DNA from 3 places in the Shewanella sp. S1-58-MNA-CIBAN-0166 genome. Region 2 is predicted to be linked to each of the others. Evidence: predicted binding sites of a transcription regulator. Region 2 holds the regulator's gene; each other region holds the start of a gene.
The links. The regulator FliA, encoded in region 2, starts transcription of late flagellar genes. The targets are predictions, from matches to a motif close to CTAAAGNTNNNNNNNNNNNNGCCGATA.
Positions count from the first base shown of each region.

Region 1 (6,024 bases), on a different contig from region 2:
TCTGCAAAAACGTCACATAACTCCGGTTTATCGCTCGGTACTTGCACGATGATACGATCGTATAAGCGTTGTACTTTTGCACCTTCATCCACATTTTTAAGCACATTACGTATATTAGTTTCAAGCATTTTGGTAAAGCGCATTCTTACCGACTTGCTCTTCATCATAATTTCAGGGTACAGCTTTACAATAAACTTCATGGGGCGTCCACAGGTATCACCATCAAATAGCACTACACTCGGTTTTGCTAAATAAAAAAGACAGTAATACCTTGATAATAAATTAAAAAAACAGCACAGCTCTATTTTCTAGATGTGTATACAATCCAGTCAATAGCATAACGTATGCAATAATTCGCCGATTATACCAAATGATGCCTATTAACCAAACATATTCACTTTTTTATCTGTTATTTGTTAGTAAAAGCGCTGTAAGGCACATTTATAAAACAAAAAAGCGCAATCTCTTTAACTTGTAGAGATTGCGCTTATCTTTTGATGGCAAACTATTGAGTTACAATTATTTCATTCGACTCTTTCGCTTTACCTTGTTCGATAGAGATTTCTACCCGGCGGTTTCGAGCCTGATTTTCAATAGAATCATTGGCGATTAATGGCCGATTAGACGCCTCGCCAACCACTTTCATCCTTGATTCATCAAAACCAGAAACTCTTCTTAATTCATGAGCCACAGCCACAGCTCGTTGGCTTGATAGTTCCCAGTTTGAACTGTAAAGCTCATTATTGATATCAGCACCATCAGTGTGACCCGACACCGTAATTATCCCAGGGACATCTTTTAATAATTCACCAATTGAGCGCACAATAGGTTTGAACTTAGGTTGTAAAAAGCCTGAGCCCGAAGCAAAAGAGCCCTTCTCACGGATACGGATAATAATTTGTTGGCCTAAAGATTCAATTTCAATGGCGCCATCGACAATTTCTTCATTGAGTTTTTCAGCCATTTTTTTAACTTGATCATTAATGTTTTCTTGCGAAGAGGCAGCGTCTTTTTTAACGGCTTCAGCTTCTTGTTGCGCTGTTGCGGCTGCATTGCCACCGCGTTGCTCACCATTCTGTTTTTGAGTCCCACCCGCGCTGTCTTCTTCACCCGCCTGATATTCTATCGTCGGTTGAGTCATTTCATTGGTTTGTTGATTAATGATCTCTATTGGGGTGGGATCGGGGCGACCTGGGCGGAATTCAAGCGCAATAACAGATGTCCCCTTAGGAATGTCTTTTACTTCAACTTTGTTTTGTACCCCGAATGCATACTTCATTGAACCAGCGATTTGTTTAAACTTCATCACGTCCATTTCAGAGAACGCTAACAACAACACGAAGAAACACATCAGCAACGACATTAAGTCTGCAAATGTGGCAAGCCACATAGGGGCACCAGCGGGTGGACAATCACACTTGGCCTTAGCCATGAGTTACTCTCCGTCCGTTGTATCGATTTTTCGCACACTTTCAGCCAAATAGTTCTTCAAAAAGCCTTCAATAACCCGTGGATTCTGTCCATCTTGAATCGCTAATACTGCATCCATAATTAAATTACGATTAAGCAATTCTTCATTCATCCGTAATGATAATTTATCCGCCATAGGGATGGCGATCATGTTGGCAATCACCGCGCCGTAAAGAGTCGTTAACAATGCCACTGCCATTGAAGGTCCAATAGACTTTGGATCGTCCATGTTAGATAGCATCGCCACTAAACCAACCAAAGTACCAATCATGCCCATTGCAGGTGCCACATCACCCATGGCTTTAAAAATACCCACCCCTGTTTTGTGGCGTTCTTCAGTTAATGCTATGTCTTTTTCTAATGCGTTGCGCACCACATCACCGTCATGGCCATCAACTAACATATCAACGGCTTTTTGCATAAAGGTGTTGGTAATAACCGCTTCTTCTAATGCTAAAAAACCGCCTTTACGGGCAGCATCAGCCATGGTGACAGCTTGTTCTATCAAGTCTTCAGGTTTATCTAATTTAAACATGAAGGCTTTCATACCAATCTTTATTGAACCTAAAAATTGCTTTAGGTTAAATTTCATCATCACCACAAATAAAGAGCCTGCCACAACAATCAAAATTGACGGTACATCGATAAATAATCCGATACCACCACTGGTGATCATCGCACCAATAATAAATGCAAAAGCACCGATAATACCTATTAGGGTAGCTAAATCCACAACCTCTCCTCAATCGCAGTCGTTATGCTGCTTATTTGTGCTACTTCCATCGTGCTGTTAGCGCACGTTATATGATCCGAATAATCCGACAGCATTTTGTGTTGATAACAATGCCCATCGTTATGTATTACAGCAAAAGTTTCAATACTATTTTTGCTAGCAAATTTAAATCATGACTTGTTATCGGACAAACTTGGCTCAAGTTTAGCTTGTTTTTGTACATTCTAAACAAAATTCAATAACAAAGCGTGCTGTTGAGCAAATAACCAGCGACTGTATTTGACCGATACGCTGGGCTGATATACCTTGTCACACGCTGAATGAAAGGAATATTACTCGTGGCTAAAAAACCTGAAAATCTCAGTTTTGAACAATCATTAACTGAACTTGAAACCATTGTTGCTCATTTGGAGCAAGGTGAAGTGTCGCTGGATGATGCACTTAAGCAGTTTGAGCGTGGCATTAAGTTAGTACGTCAAAGCCAAGCCAAACTTGAGCAAGCACAGCAAAAAGTCTCTATCTTATTAAATGAAGATGATGCTGAATTAGCGTCGTTCACTGTAGAAAGTGAATAATCGTCAACATAGTGTGTATTAAATAATAGGTCTTGATACGTGTTAGCTGAAGCAATAACAACATACCAAAATCGCGTTAATGGTATTCTTAACCAACATTTAACGCTGCTCGATGACGCTGCACCAGCTTTAAAAGCAGCGATGCTCCATGGTGCGCTATTGGGTGGGAAACGCATAAGACCATTTTTGGTCTACAGTGTAGGTGACATGCTCGGTGTCAATATCAATGCACTTGATAAAGCCGCGGCTGCTATTGAGTGTATTCATGCCTATTCATTAATACACGATGACTTACCGGCAATGGATAACGATGCACTTCGTCGTGGCCAACCAACTGTTCATATTGCATTTGACGAAGCCACCGCGATTTTAGCCGGTGATGCGTTGCAAACATTGGCTTTTGAAATTATCACAGCCCCTTGTAATGACTTACATCCGAAGCAACAACTGGCGATGGTCAGAGTACTCGCAAAAGCTTCAGGGTATCAAGGTATGTGCGGTGGGCAGGCGATTGATCTGAGTGCAACAGATCACAGTATAAATTTAGACCGATTAACCGAATTACATAATAAAAAAACCGGAGCGTTAATCAGTTGTGCGGTTGAGCTTGCCTTAATCGCTGCTGACGTACCCGATGAGCATTATAAATTAATGATGAAATATGCCCATACGCTTGGGCTAGCTTTTCAAGTGCAAGATGATATTTTAGATATTACTGCTAGCACCGAAGAGCTAGGCAAACCACAAGGCAGCGATCAGCAATCGAATAAAAGCACGTTCCCGAAACTATTGGGTCTCGATGGTGCCAAAGCCTGTGCAGAACAACTAATACAAGATGCACTATCAGCGCTGACTAAATTACCATACAATAGCCAGTTAATTGCAGACTTCGCCCACTACATTATTGAGCGAAGATTATAATAAAGAGTCAGACAATCTCGCTATGAGCTTCGATATTTCTAAATTTCCAGTACTAGCGAAAGCTAATACACCAGAAGAATTAAGGAAGTTACCTCAAGGTTTACTTCCTCAAGTGTCTGATGAACTCAGACAGTTCTTACTTCAGTCTGTTGCTATTTCTAGCGGACATTTTGCTTCTGGCTTAGGCACAGTTGAATTAACTGTGGCACTTCATTATGTCTACAATACCCCATTTGATCAGTTAGTTTGGGATGTAGGGCATCAAGCTTATCCACATAAAATCCTTACCGATCGTCGTGAACAGATGCATACCATTCGACAAAAGAATGGCTTACACCCTTTCCCATGGCGTGAAGAAAGCCCATACGATACGTTTAGCGTGGGTCATTCTGGCACCTCTGTTAGCGCCGCCTTAGGTATGGCGATTGCTGCAGGTAAAGAAGGTGCAGGTCGAAAAGTGGTTGCTGTAATTGGTGATGGCGCCATGACCGGGGGAATGGTGTTTGAAGCCTTAAATCATGCTGGCGACTTGCACAATGACATGCTCGTGGTACTGAATGACAATGAAATGTCGATTTCTGAAAATGTTGGCGCACTGAATAATCATTTGGCGCAGCTGATGTCAGGTCGTTTTTATACCACCATTCGAGAAAACAGTAAAAAGGTCCTTAAAGGGATGCCGGTCATTAAAGAAATGGCTAAGCGTACTGAAGAGCACCTTAAAGGCATGGTGGTGCCTGCAACGTTATTTGAAGAACTAGGGTTTAATTATATTGGCCCAATAGATGGTCACGATGTTGATTCGCTCGTTGAAACAATGCGTAATATGCGTAACCTCAAAGGTCCACAGATACTGCATATCATGACAAAAAAAGGTCGTGGTTATGAGCCTGCTGAAAAAGATCCTATCGGCTGGCACGCGGTGCCTAAATTTGATCCTAGCCAGTTTAAGAAACCGACAACGAAACCAGGTTTACCTACGTTTTCACAAGTGTTTGGTAAATGGTTATGCGACATGGCTGCCACAGACGACAAGTTAGTCGCTATTACGCCCGCTATGCGCGAAGGCTCTGGCATGGTTGAGTTTTCGCAACGATTCCCAAGCCAATATTTTGATGCTGCCATTGCCGAACAGCATGCGGTCACCTTATCCGCAGGGTTTGCCTGTGCAGGTCTAAAGCCTGTGGTTGCTATTTACTCGACTTTTTTACAGCGCGGATACGATCAACTTATCCACGATGTGGCTTTGCAACGTTTACCAGTATTATTCGCTATTGACCGTGGTGGTATTGTTGGTGCAGATGGCCCAACTCATCAAGGGGCATTCGATTTAAGTTTTATGCGTTGTATTCCCAATATGATCATTATGGCGCCATCAGATGAAAACGAATGCCGTCAAATGCTCTATACAGGTTATTGCTATCAAGATGGGCCGACTGCGGTACGTTACCCTCGAGGGTTTGCAACTGGGGCTGAACAAGTCGAGGCCATGACATTAATACCGATAGGTAAAGGGGTATTAACCCGTCAAGGTCAAAAAATTGCCATTGTTAACTTTGGTACCACACTTGAAGCTGCTACCTATGCTGCTGAAAAACTGGATGCTACCATTGCCGATATGCGCTTTGTTAAGCCACTAGATTTAGCCTTGCTTGAACAACTTGCCAATAGCCATGATGTTATCGTTACCGTTGAAGAAAATGCGATTATGGGTGGTGCGGGTTCTGGAGTAATTGAAGCATTACACAAAATGCGAATAGTAAAACCTGTGTTACAGATTGGTTTGCCTGATGAATTTATTCAACACGGCGCACCTGATGAAATCATCACGGATCTTCAACTTGATGCTGAAGGTATTTTAGCGCAAATCCAAGCATTTATGGCTTAATATTCTACTGTTATTACTGGCAGAGGATCAAAAAAGGACTGAAAAATCAGTCCTTTTTTATGGCTCGCGTTCTAGTGATCATAGTGCACGTAACTATGATAAATAGCACTATAATAAATAGCACTATATTAAATAGCACTATGATAAATAGGACTATATGAATAGCACTATGTTGAAGAACATTATAATGCTATTGGCTACAGCTCTAGTGTCAACAAGCGAGTATTGAGATTAACGTTATCGTTAAGCTTCAACATCCACACTGCCACCGCCTTGAGATACCATCACCATCGCAGGACGCAGTAAACGGTCATTCAATAAATAACCTTTCTGCATGACCATCATGACAGTGTTAGCAGGAAACTCAGCACTTGGCTGCATGCCAATAGCTTGATGATGTTCAGGGTTAAATGCTTGGCCTTGTGGATCAACTTGAG
Region 1 is NZ_JBEOPN010000019.1:15,122-21,145, reverse strand. It holds gene thiI (tRNA uracil 4-sulfurtransferase ThiI) at 1-200, opposite strand, end outside; gene AAEY99_RS12615 (flagellar motor protein MotB) at 506-1,432, opposite strand; gene pomA (flagellar motor protein PomA) at 1,436-2,203, opposite strand; gene xseB (exodeoxyribonuclease VII small subunit) at 2,542-2,778, shown strand; gene ispA ((2E,6E)-farnesyl diphosphate synthase) at 2,818-3,699, shown strand; gene dxs (1-deoxy-D-xylulose-5-phosphate synthase) at 3,722-5,587, shown strand; gene grpE (nucleotide exchange factor GrpE) at 5,831-6,024, opposite strand, start outside.
Region 1: pomA (flagellar motor protein PomA) is a predicted target of FliA. The motif match lies at 2,385-2,411, and genes of this name have one in related genera.

Region 2 (6,024 bases):
AAATGGTAGGGCAACCAGCCATTTTATTGACATCGGGTATGCTTAGGTCAACGCTGTCAAGATTTGTTAAATACACTATTCCAAATTTACGAGTGATTTCATATCAGGAAATCCCGGACGAGAAACAAATTAGAATTGTTTCTGCAGTAGGCCAATAGTGATAACGTCAGTTTATAGAGGTGCATAAGTGAAAATTAAACGATTTTTTGCCAAAGATATGCGCGCTGCATTGGCTCAAGTAAAAGAAACCTTAGGTTCTGACGCTGTCATTATGTCAAATAAAAAAGTCACTGGCGGAATCGAAATTGTCGCTGCTGTAGATTATGATGAACCTAAAGCCGCCATCGCATCACAAGCGCCGACTACCGGTTTTATGGATGTTAGTGACGATAGGGTGTCATTAGGCGCTAAGCCTGTGATGAAAGCTCAATCAAAGGTGAACCCACCTCCTGAGGCCGACTCTTTACAAGCCTTACTTCAAAAACAACATAATCGCATGACACAACAAATGTCTGTCAGCCAAGATGAACCGGATTTACCAGAATGGGCCCGCCAATTACAAGGGGCAAAGTCTGCTAAACCAGCATCAACTTTTCAATCGCAAGCGGCACCAGAGCAAGCTAAAAAAACCAATAAAAATCAATCTGCTGATATGGATGCTCTGCGCGAAGAAATGGCTTCATTGCGTAACTTATTGACCCATCAAGTTTCATCGTTGATGAAAGATCAAAAAAAGCGTACCGATCCTGTTGGCGCCATGCTAGAAAGTAAATTGATTGCAGCAGAGTTTTCTCCAGCCGTTGCTGCTAAACTAGCGGGGCTAAGTCAACACTATACCCCAGCCGATTTAGTGAGAGCATTACCACAAAGTTTAGCCAATTTACTCGACAATCAAGGCGACGATATAGTTAAACGTGGTGGTGTTGTGGCGTTTGTTGGTCCAACCGGTGTAGGTAAGACAACTTCTTTAGCTAAAATAGCCGCTCGCTTTGCCGCCCATCATGGCCCAGAGCAGGTAGCATTGATTACCACCGACCATTATCGTATTGGTGCCTATGAGCAATTAGCGACTTATGGCAAAATAATGGGCTGTCCGGTTAAGCAAGCACATGATTTAACCGAATTAGAACAAATTTTATATCAATTTAGAAATCGTAAGTTAGTATTAATTGATACCGCAGGTATGGGACAGCGAGATATGCGCTTATATCAGCAACTGGATAATTTAACAGCAAATAGTAGGATCCCAATTCGGAGCTACTTAGTCTTATCTGCGACTGGTCAACGTCGTGTGTTACAAGATGCTGTAGAACATTTTAAACGAATTCCATTAGCGGGTGCGATTTTAACAAAGTTAGATGAATCGATATCAATTGCAGGTGCATTGAGCGTATTGATTCAAAATGAGTTACCATTAAGCTATGTTACTGACGGTCAACGTGTTCCTGAGGACATGAAAGTAGCAGATACGTTAGAGTTGGCTAAAAAGGCTCTCGCGGCGTTAAATGAAACAGAACAACAATCGTCACAAGACACAGTGTGGTCTAATGACACAGCCTATGCATTTGAGTAAAGATATGACTCGGGATCAAGCAAGTGGTTTACGTATGATGAATCAACCAAATAACGATAAAGTTAAAGTAATTGCCGTATCCGGTGGTAAAGGCGGAGTGGGTAAAACCAGTGTGTCAATTAATACTGCGGTAGCACTAGCTGAAAAAGGCAAACGCGTATTAGTGCTTGATGCCGATTTAGGTTTAGCCAACGTCGATGTCATGCTTGGGATACGTGCTGAGAAAAATTTATCTCATGTTTTGTCCGGAGATGCCGAATTAGATGACATCATTGTTCGTGGACCTAAAGGTATTGGTATTGTTCCTGCCACATCGGGTTCTCAAGCGATGGTTGAGTTGTCGCCAGCACAACATGCTGGACTTATCCGTGCATTTAGTGAAATGCGAACTCAGTTCGATATTTTAATTGTGGATACTGCTGCTGGTATATCAGACATGGTGCTGAGTTTTTCTCGTGCATCACAGGATGTATTGATAGTCGTTTGCGACGAACCAACATCAATTACTGATGCTTATGCGCTGATTAAAATTTTAAGTCGTGAACATGGTGTGTTCCACTTCAAAATTGTGGCAAATATGGTACGTAGTTTACGAGAAGGTATGGAATTATTTGCTAAACTCAGTAAAGTGACGGATAGATTTTTAGATGTTGCTTTAGAATTAGTGGCAACAATACCATTCGATGAAAATTTACGTAAAGCTGTTCGTAAGCAAAAGTTAGTTGTTGAAGCGTATCCTAAGTCGCCTTCAGCTATTGCTTATCATGGATTAGCCAATAAAATTATGACTTGGCCAGTTCCACAACAGCCAGGTGGTCATTTAGAGTTTTTTGTTGAACGTCTTGTACAACGTAAGCCGATACAAGAAGGAAGAACGAGTGAATAAAGCCGCCGCGTATACTCAGTTCGATAACAAAACGTCTATTGTTGAACAGTATGCACCGTTGGTAAAAAGAATTGCTCATCATATGCTGGCAAGATTACCAGCATCGGTGCAACTTGATGATTTATTACAAGCTGGGATGATGGGGTTACTTGAGGCCTCATCTAAATTTGATAACAGTAAAGGGGCTAAGTTTGAAACCTTTGCAGGCATCAGAATTCGTGGTGCAATGATAGATGAAATTCGACGTGGTGACTGGGTTCCGCGCTCAGTTCATCGTAATAATCGTCTAGTAGCACATGCAATTGATGAATTGGGGCAACTGCTTGGAAGAGATGCCAATGATACAGAAATTGCTGAAAAACTTGATATGTCTCTCGATGAATACCATCATATCTTAAATGATGTTTCTGTTGGTAAAATCATAGGCATAGAAGACCTTGGCGTGTCGCAAGATGTGTTAATCACAGACAACGAAACGCCAGATGAAACCTTTGACTCGCTTGCTGAAATTCAATTCCAATCTGCATTGGTTGAAGCAATTAAGACATTGCCAGAAAGAGATGCATTAGTGTTGTCGTTGTATTACGACGAAGCATTAAATTTAAAAGAAATCGGTGCCATCCTTGAAGTTAGCGAATCGCGAGTAAGCCAGATATTAAGTCAGGCAATGCTCAGATTAAAAGCGAAACTCAAGCATTGGACACAAGAATAATAACTTATCTAGAGCAAACGAGTGTCAGCTCACCGGAGGAAACCTTGGACAAGAATATGAAGATTCTTATTGTTGACGATTTTTCAACAATGAGGCGTATCATTAAGAACTTGTTGCGAGATTTGGGATTTAATAATACCCAAGAAGCAGATGATGGCTCAACAGCCCTACCTATGTTACAAAAAGGCGATTTTGATTTTGTGGTAACAGACTGGAATATGCCTGGAATGCAAGGTATTGATTTACTTAGAGCAATCCGTGCAGATGATTCGTTAAAGCATTTACCTGTGCTAATGGTAACTGCAGAAGCTAAGCGTGAACAGATTATTGCTGCAGCGCAAGCCGGTGTAAATGGTTATGTCGTAAAACCTTTTACCGCAGCTACGTTAAAAGAAAAGTTAGACAAAATCTTTGAACGACTCGCATAAGCAAGGATAAGTCATGCAGGCATCAATATCGGGGTTAATCACTCTCGAACAGGCCCAAGAACTTGTTGAATTGCTTACCTTGGGTCAACAAGATAAAGCCGATGAAATGATCAGAGAGCTTGCAACGCCATTGCAGCGTGAGCTTTTTGAAGAAGTCGGTAAACTAACTCGACAACTCCATAGTGCACTAAAAGATTTTCAAGTTGATAACCGTTTATCTGAATTAGCCAATACCGAAATACCAGATGCTAAAGAAAGATTGAACTATGTTATCGACATGACAGAACAAGCTGCAAATAAAACCATGGATGCAGTTGAAGAATGTCTACCTTTGGCCGATACCATCATTAGCAATATACAATCAGTGACGCCAATGTGGGATAAATTGATGCGTCGTGACATAGAAATGGGTGAGTTTAAGTCACTTTGTCATGATGTTCAGCAGTTTATGTTACATAGTGAAAATGATTCTAATCGTCTTCGCGAGTTATTAAATGAAATTTTGATGGCGCAAGACTTCCAAGATTTGACGGGGCAAATGATCCGTCGAGTGATTGATTTAGTTCGTGAAGTAGAAAGTAATCTGGTCTCAATGCTAACGGTATTCGGAGATCATACTACCGAATCATTGCCAACTATAAACGAAAATAAAATAGAAGCAGAAGGTCCCATCATGCATGCTGAACTGCGTGAAGATGTGGTGACAGGTCAAGATGAAGTAGACGATCTGCTATCAAGTCTGGGTTTCTAATTAGGAGTCAATTTAATGTCTTTTGATGTTGATGAAGAGATACTCCAGGACTTTTTAATTGAAGCTGGCGAGATTTTAGAGCTTCTACAGGAGCAGCTAGTTGCCCTTGAAAATAATCCTGATGACAGTGATTTACTCAATGCTATTTTCCGTGGATTCCATACTGTTAAAGGTGGGGCTGGTTTTTTAAGTCTAAAACCGATGGTTGACGTGTGTCATGAAGCTGAAAACACGTTCGATTTATTACGCACCGGTAAACGTGGCGTAAATGCAGAATTAATGGATATTATTTTGCAAGCGGTCGACGCGATTAATTCCATGTTTGCTCAAACTCAACAGGGAGAATCACAAGACCCTGCTGATTCTGCATTACTTGCTAAACTCAAATTATTAAGTTCAGGTGCGCCATTACCTTCAGAAATGTCGGCAGATGAGCCAGAACCAATTGAAAATATTGTTGAATTCAGTGATCCTGAATATGTCGAAGATATTAGCATTCCCTCAGCGGAAGTATCTGACACTGGTAGTATTGATGACATTGATGAGTCAGAATTTGAGGCGTTGCTTGATGCCTTACATGGTCCGGGTAAAAGTCCTGTTGCAGCTAAACCTTCTGAAGTAAAAAAAGACAGTATTGATTCAAAGCCTGCCGCAAGTAGTAGCGATGAAATCACTGATGATGAGTTTGAAGCATTATTAGATGAATTACATGGCTCAGGTTCATTTGAAGCTAAAACCAAAACTGCAGCTCCAACTAAGCCTGCTGCAACGCCTATTGTTGAACCCCTTGTTGATTCTGATGAAATAACTGACGATGAATTTGAGCGTCTTTTAGATGAATTACACGGAAAAGGTACTGCGCCAGTTGCTAAATCGCAAACGCCTCCTCCAGCTCAACCTACTAAAGCCGTTGCTCCTGTGCAAGCAGCAAAAGTTAGCCCAGCTCCTGTTGTTAAACCAGTAGCGACATCAGTCCCTGTAGTTGCTCCAAAGGTTGAACCTGTAAAAGACAAAACACCTGCTAAAGCGGCGTCTGTCCCACAAGGTGAAACAACGGTTCGTGTTGATACTGCTCGTTTAGATCAAATCATGAATATGGTTGGTGAGTTAGTGTTAGTGCGTAACCGATTGGTTAGTTTAGGCATTAATCGTGAAGACGAGGAGATGTCCAAAGCGCTAGCAAATCTGGATTTGGTTACGGCTGATTTACAAGGTGCGGTGATGAAAACCCGCATGCAACCGATTAAGAAAGTTTTTGGTCGTTTCCCGCGTGTTGTTCGTGATTTAGCACGTACCTTAAATAAAGAAATTGATTTAATCATGATTGGTGAAGAAACCGATCTTGATAAAAACTTAGTTGAAGCGTTAGCCGATCCTTTAGTCCACTTGGTTCGAAACTCAGTCGATCACGGTATCGAAATGCCGATAACTCGTGAAGCTAGCGGTAAATCTCGAACCGGTACCATTACCTTATCGGCTAGCCAAGAAGGTGACCACATCCTGCTTAAAATTGAGGATGATGGCGCGGGAATGGACCCTGAGAAGCTAAAACAAATTGCGATAAGTCGTGGTGTGCTTGATGAAGATGCCGCTTCGAGAATGACCGATAACGAAGCTTACAATTTGATTTTTGCCCCAGGGTTTTCAACCAAAGTTGAAATTTCAGATATTTCA
Region 2 is NZ_JBEOPN010000031.1:29,442-35,465, reverse strand. It holds gene flhA (flagellar biosynthesis protein FlhA) at 1-158, shown strand, start outside; gene flhF (flagellar biosynthesis GTPase FlhF) at 188-1,573, shown strand; gene AAEY99_RS16950 (MinD/ParA family protein) at 1,578-2,459, shown strand; gene AAEY99_RS16945 (RNA polymerase sigma factor FliA) at 2,452-3,171, shown strand; gene cheY (chemotaxis response regulator CheY) at 3,216-3,599, shown strand; gene AAEY99_RS16935 (protein phosphatase CheZ) at 3,613-4,350, shown strand; gene AAEY99_RS16930 (chemotaxis protein CheA) at 4,366-6,024, shown strand, end outside.

Region 3 (6,024 bases), on a different contig from region 2:
CCGTCATCTCCAACCATTGAGCACTGGTCACAGCAAATAAAAACATCAGTAAAAAAGACGGCAAGGTAAAACCTAAAAAGGCGGCTAATCCGCCCAATAAACCACCTCGATGATACCCAATTGCAAACCCTATCTGGCTTGAGCCTGGCCCAGGCATAAACTGACTCAGGGCGATAAAACTTGAATATTGTTTACCGTCTAGCCATTGTAAGTCGTCAACAAATGCTTTTCTAAAATAGCCTATGTGAGCCGCAGGGCCACCGAAACTGATTAACCCTAACGCTAAAAAGCGACTGAAAATTTGCCACATCGTCCTAGTACCTTTTTTATGTTAATAAACAATGTTATGACATTGAGATGACATTTTTATGATGACAACATATACCACAACCTAACAGCTACCTTTGTTCGATATAACCTATAATTTAGCGACACCAAACGAGTACTTAATTTCGATTATAAAACACCTTAATTGATAACAAAGACTATTACAGCTGTTCTAGCATAACCAGTACTTCAAAATGATCGGTATGAGGAAACATATCAAACATTTGAACTTTGGTGATTTGATAACCCGTAATGCACTCTAAATCGCTCATTAAGGTGTGTGGATTACAACTAGAATACACGATTGCTTTAGGCGCAAACTCACTCAATAAATCGCATAATGATTTGCCTAATCCACGCCGAGGTGGATTGACAATAATAAGATCTGGTTTATCTTGAGCAGATTGTCCTTTGGCAAAATGAGTTGAATCGAGTGCACTAAAATCCACTTGTGTAAGCCCTAGTTTGGTTGCTGACAAGATGGCACATTCTATTGCTTCAGATTCGATCTCAATTCCAGTTAAACGGGTATTGCTGTTAGCGCAATGAAGCCCAAATCCACCGACACCACAAAATAAGTCCCAAATATAGTTCGGTTTGAATTCAGTAACCCACTCCCTCGCTATTTGATACAACTGGGCGGCAACCTCCGGATTAGTTTGAAAAAAGCTTTTTGGCCGTATGAACAACGGTACATTATTAAGTTGTTCTTCTAATCGTGTTGTTTCCGTTAAAAATATTTCCCTTTCGCCTTCTAGAATAGCCATGTGGATTGGCTGAATATTGGCCGAGACTAAGGTAATTTCGGGAAACTCTTGTAATAATTGGGGTAATTCTCGTTCAATTCTCACGATGGCTTGGTCACTACGTAATACAAAACGCAGCATAAACTGGCCACTACTTTGGCTGCGAGTCAGTAAAATAAATTTTAGCTCGCCTTTGCTCTTATCGACCCGATAAGGTGGTATGCCTGCTTGCTGCACAAATCGCTCTAAACGGTGTAGCAATAATTGCATATCTTTAGGGTATAACGAGCAGTCACATAAACTGACCGGCTCCCCTTTAGGATTAACCAAACCTAAAATAGGTTTGTGAGCTGCACCTAAAACGACCATTTTGGCTTTATTACGAAAACCTGATTCTGCGCTTAATATTGGCGCTAACCATTGTTTAACTGAGATGCCGCGAAACAAATCGGTTAATTGTTGTTGCTTTACACTCACTTGCTCAACCATAGGTAGTTGAATATTGCGGCATGACAGACAATCGCCACGCTCAAAATAATCACATTTCACAGCTGCTCGCCTCTCCGGAATTTAACATGGTAAATGCTTGATCACACAGTTGCTTTAATTGTTGTAAGTCTTCAATAGTGCCACCCACTTTACAACGCATCTGTTCAGGAATACTCAACGCTTGCTGATGTAATTGTTGGCCTTGCTCAGTAACATGTAATACTCGCACGCGTTCATCTAACTCACTGCGACCACGGCTCACTAAGCCCTTACCTTCTAAACGCTTTAGCAAGGGCGTTAACGTTCCAGAATCTAGATGTAATTTTTCACCTAAGGTTTTAACACTAATCCCCGGCTCTTTCCAAAGTACCATCATCACTAAATACTGAGGATAAGTCAGCGATAACTCATCTAATAATGGTCGATATGCGCGGATCATCGCATTAGTCGCACTATACAATGAAAAACACACTTGATTTTCAAGTGCTAGCGGGTTTTGCGCTGAAGGTAATTGAGACTCAGTAAGCGCTTTACTAGACATAGGCTTCACTCCACTAACCAATAATATGAGTTAATTATAACATTGGTTGTGCGCAACCTATAATCAAAAAAAGCTCAACGAATGCTTTTTAGCAAAAATGTGTCAAGCACTTCGATTTTCAGCCGATATACTATTACCATCCGACTTTATATTAAGGTTAACCATGTCAATTAGTGTTAATTCACCGTCTTCAATGCCAACAACGATTGATTCTGGCAGCAGCTTAAAAGTGGCCGTAATGGCTAAAGAACAGCAAAAGATTGAAGGTCAAATGGCATTGCAGCTCATTGAAGCAGCGCAACCACCTGCGCCGCAGCCCGTTGGCAACAGTGGTCACAATGTTAATACCACTGCGTAAATGCTTATAGCCCTAGAGAATCTGTTCCTAGGGTTAATCATGCCATCACAACGGTAAAGATATAGGCATCATTCGAGATAAACATACCTTGAACATCGTATTAGTATCGAAGCCATTTCAACGCATCATCTTCATCGTCGAAATATTTTATCTCGCCCGCAATAAACCAACTACCGACTTTGGCCGCCCATTCTTGCCAATCTCTATTGCCCCAAATGGCCACTCTTTCAAACTCAGATTTGTGCTTTAACCCCAGCTTTAAATCATCCCACGCGGCGCGCAAATCCCAGCCGTCGAGCTCGGTAGCATCGAGAAACAAACTCACTTTAGGTTGATCAACTTGGCTTAATGCCCCCTCTAGCATAGGGGTAATGACGAGATAGTCTTCGTGGGTTAATGTGCCAATGGCTTTTAATGTCACAAAAAACACATTTTCAATTCGGTTTATGCCTATCGATAAACCATGTTTCTTCATATCCATATCGTGACTCCTTTAACTATCAGCTTATTATCCGTTTACCATCCGCTTACACATTTACATGCACACGGCTATCCATAAAGCTTATGCATGCTTATATTTTAACCAACCATACAATGAAGTGTGTGCCGGACTGCACAAAAAACTAATGGGAAATTAAAATTGAGGTTTATCTGTGTCATATTCAGAGCATCATTTTGGTAAAAATACCGCGTTATAAATAATCGCAAAATACCTTTTTTTATCCGAAATCGGCGAAATGATGCACTGTTATGAATGGGTTATCCGACGGCCATCGTCTTTAGATAATTGCGAAAATATCACTGCGGCTAACATTGTCATAAGACCAACGGTAACGAAAGTCAGTTGGAAAGCGCCAAGTACCGTTCCCGCTGTACCGCTGCCGACATCGGTACTGAAGCCACCGAGCAAAGCACCTGCACACGCAACCCCTAAACTTAATGATAATTGACCTACTACCGACAATAGACTGTTACCGCTACTGGCATTAACATCATCAAGATCTATTAAGGTCACGGCATTCATGGCCGTAAATTGTAACGAGTTAATCGCGCCAAGAATCGCCAACAGAGCTAATAGCAACCAGTAAGGAGTTTGTTCGCTAACCAAGCCCATGGTCGCCAGCATAACGCCAAGCGCCAAAGTATTCGCGGTAAGCACTACTCGATAACCTAAGCGTTCGATAATCGGTCGAGCCACTGATTTGGCCATTATTGCTGCAGCGGCCAGCGGCAGCATACTCATTCCAGCCTGAGATGGTGAATAACCCAGTGCAACTTGCAGCAACAACGGCACCAAGAATGGCAATGCACCACTGCCCAAACGAGCAAACAGATTACCAAAAAGACCAATAGCAAATGTTTTGGTGTTGAATAGCGATGGCGAAAACAGTGGATGACTAATACGACCAGCCCGCAGCCAATATGCTATCAAACACGCCATACCACCAAATAACAGCAACATCACCCGTAAGTGTGGCAAGTGCAGTTCGCCGAGTCCTTCCATAGCGATGGTGATCAATAACATCGCAGCCCCAAACAACAAAAATCCGAAGCTATCGAAACGTGATTTTTCCTTACCACGAAGATCTGGAATGAACTTCCACACCGCATAACAACCGACTACACCGACAGGCAGATTGATTAAAAAGATCCAATGCCATGTCAAGTATTGCACCATCCAACCGCCCATCGTTGGACCAAGCAGTGGCCCCAGTAAACCGGGGATGGTGATAAAGCCCATAATCCGTACCAATTCCGAACGTGGATATTCCCGCAGCACTACAAGTCGGCCGACTGGCAACATTAAAGCACCACCTAACCCTTGTACCACCCGAGCACCAATCAGCATATCTAATGAATTGGACAATGCACAAAGCAATGATCCAAAGCTGAACAATAAGATCGCACCAAAGAAGATTTTTTTGGTGCCAAAGCGATCAGCGATCCAGCCAGAAGCAGGGATCAGCAATGCTACGGTGAGCATGTAAGCGATAATCACGCCTTGCATACGCAGCGGGTCTTCATTTAAATCACTGGCCATAGCGGGTAATGCAGTATTAAGGATCGTTCCATCGAGTGACTGCATAAAAAAAGCAATGGCAACAACCCAGGGCAACCCGCGGGCAGTATCTGCATCAAGAACTTGGTTATCGGACATTGAACCTCCTTTTACCACAGCAGTGTAGCGACCCCAAGTAGCGCAAACAACACAGCACAACCGCGATGAATCAGTTTCATGGGCAATTTGTTAGCACTAAAATGCCCAGCCAGCACAACTGGGACATTAGCAATTAACATTCCCAATGTCGTGCCGATGACAACCCATGTCAGTGCTTGGTATTTTGCCGCTAAGACTACTGTCGCAATTTGAGTCTTATCCCCTATTTCAGCAATAAAAAACAAAATAAACGTCGCAGTAAAAGCACCGAGTTTATAGAAGCGATTATCATCATCATCCATTTTATCGGGTATCAGCACCCATAGTGCAATAGCAAAAAATGACCCGGCCACCAGATAGGTCGCCCATTGTGGATCAATCCACGCAATGGCCCATTGACCTAGCCATGCAGCAAGAAAATGATTTAATAATGTGGCGAACAAAATGCCTGAGATTATAGCGGTTTTATTGCTAAATCTCACCGCGAGCAGTAAGGCTAATAATTGAGTTTTGTCGCCTATTTCAGCGATGGCAACAGTAAGAGTTGAGGCGAATAAAGCTTCCAATGTGATATTCCTAGGGGTAAATGACAACTAAGCACGAGCCACCGCATACCCCTTGATGCAGTTACTGTGCTTAGGTCTCGCTTGGTAAAATCACTGATTAACAGTGTGTTACTGTCTGCACCATGGCGTGAGGCCAATTATGTTGATACAGACATCTTGTGTGCCATAACAGCAAGACAAGATTAGCTACTCCCCTAAAACAAGTCGCATTATAACGATTAAATAATTTTATTCAACGCACTCATTTTACATTGTAAATTCGACATATAAATAACCTTACCCTACTCGTAACGCCGTAATGCTACGCTATTGCAATAATCACGTGTAAAAAAGTTTGGTCTATTGTTGTGTAATTGTTTATAAACATAGCTGTTAGCCTTTAACAGTCAAAGATCCTTGCCTGCTCTGTCACCCTTCTGCTAATGTCCGACACAAATAAAATAATAATTAAACAGGACGTTTTCTGTGAATTTTAAAACTTTAGGTTCTATTTCGATTGTCGCGGGAACGGCAATTGGCGGAGGCATGCTAGCGCTACCATTAGCAACAGCTGCTTTGGGGATGATCCCCGCATTAATCTTATTAGTGGTTATTTGGGGTTTATCGGCTTACACCTCGTTACTGATGTTAGAAATTAATCTTCATAGTGGTGTCGGCGATAACGTCCATGCCATTACCGGTAAAACACTGGGCAAAGTCGGCCAGCTCATTCAAGGTGGCTCATTCCTTAGCTTATTATTCGCCTTAACCATGGTGTATCTAATGGGAGGGTCATCGCTATTAGAAACCCGTTTACAACCCATCGGCATTAACATGAGCAACCAAGTCGCCGTCATACT
Region 3 is NZ_JBEOPN010000033.1:6,676-12,699, reverse strand. It holds gene chrA (chromate efflux transporter) at 1-310, opposite strand, end outside; gene rlmC (23S rRNA (uracil(747)-C(5))-methyltransferase RlmC) at 489-1,622, opposite strand; gene ohrR (transcriptional regulator OhrR) at 1,612-2,103, opposite strand; gene AAEY99_RS17385 (cytoplasmic protein) at 2,267-2,461, shown strand; gene AAEY99_RS17380 (SpoIIAA family protein) at 2,562-2,942, opposite strand; gene mdtD (multidrug transporter subunit MdtD) at 3,210-4,619, opposite strand; gene AAEY99_RS17370 (TMEM165/GDT1 family protein) at 4,631-5,185, opposite strand; yybP-ykoY riboswitch at 5,281-5,392, opposite strand; gene AAEY99_RS17365 (aromatic amino acid transport family protein) at 5,651-6,024, shown strand, end outside.
Region 3: AAEY99_RS17385 (cytoplasmic protein) is a predicted target of FliA. The motif match lies at 2,205-2,231, and genes of this name have one in related genera.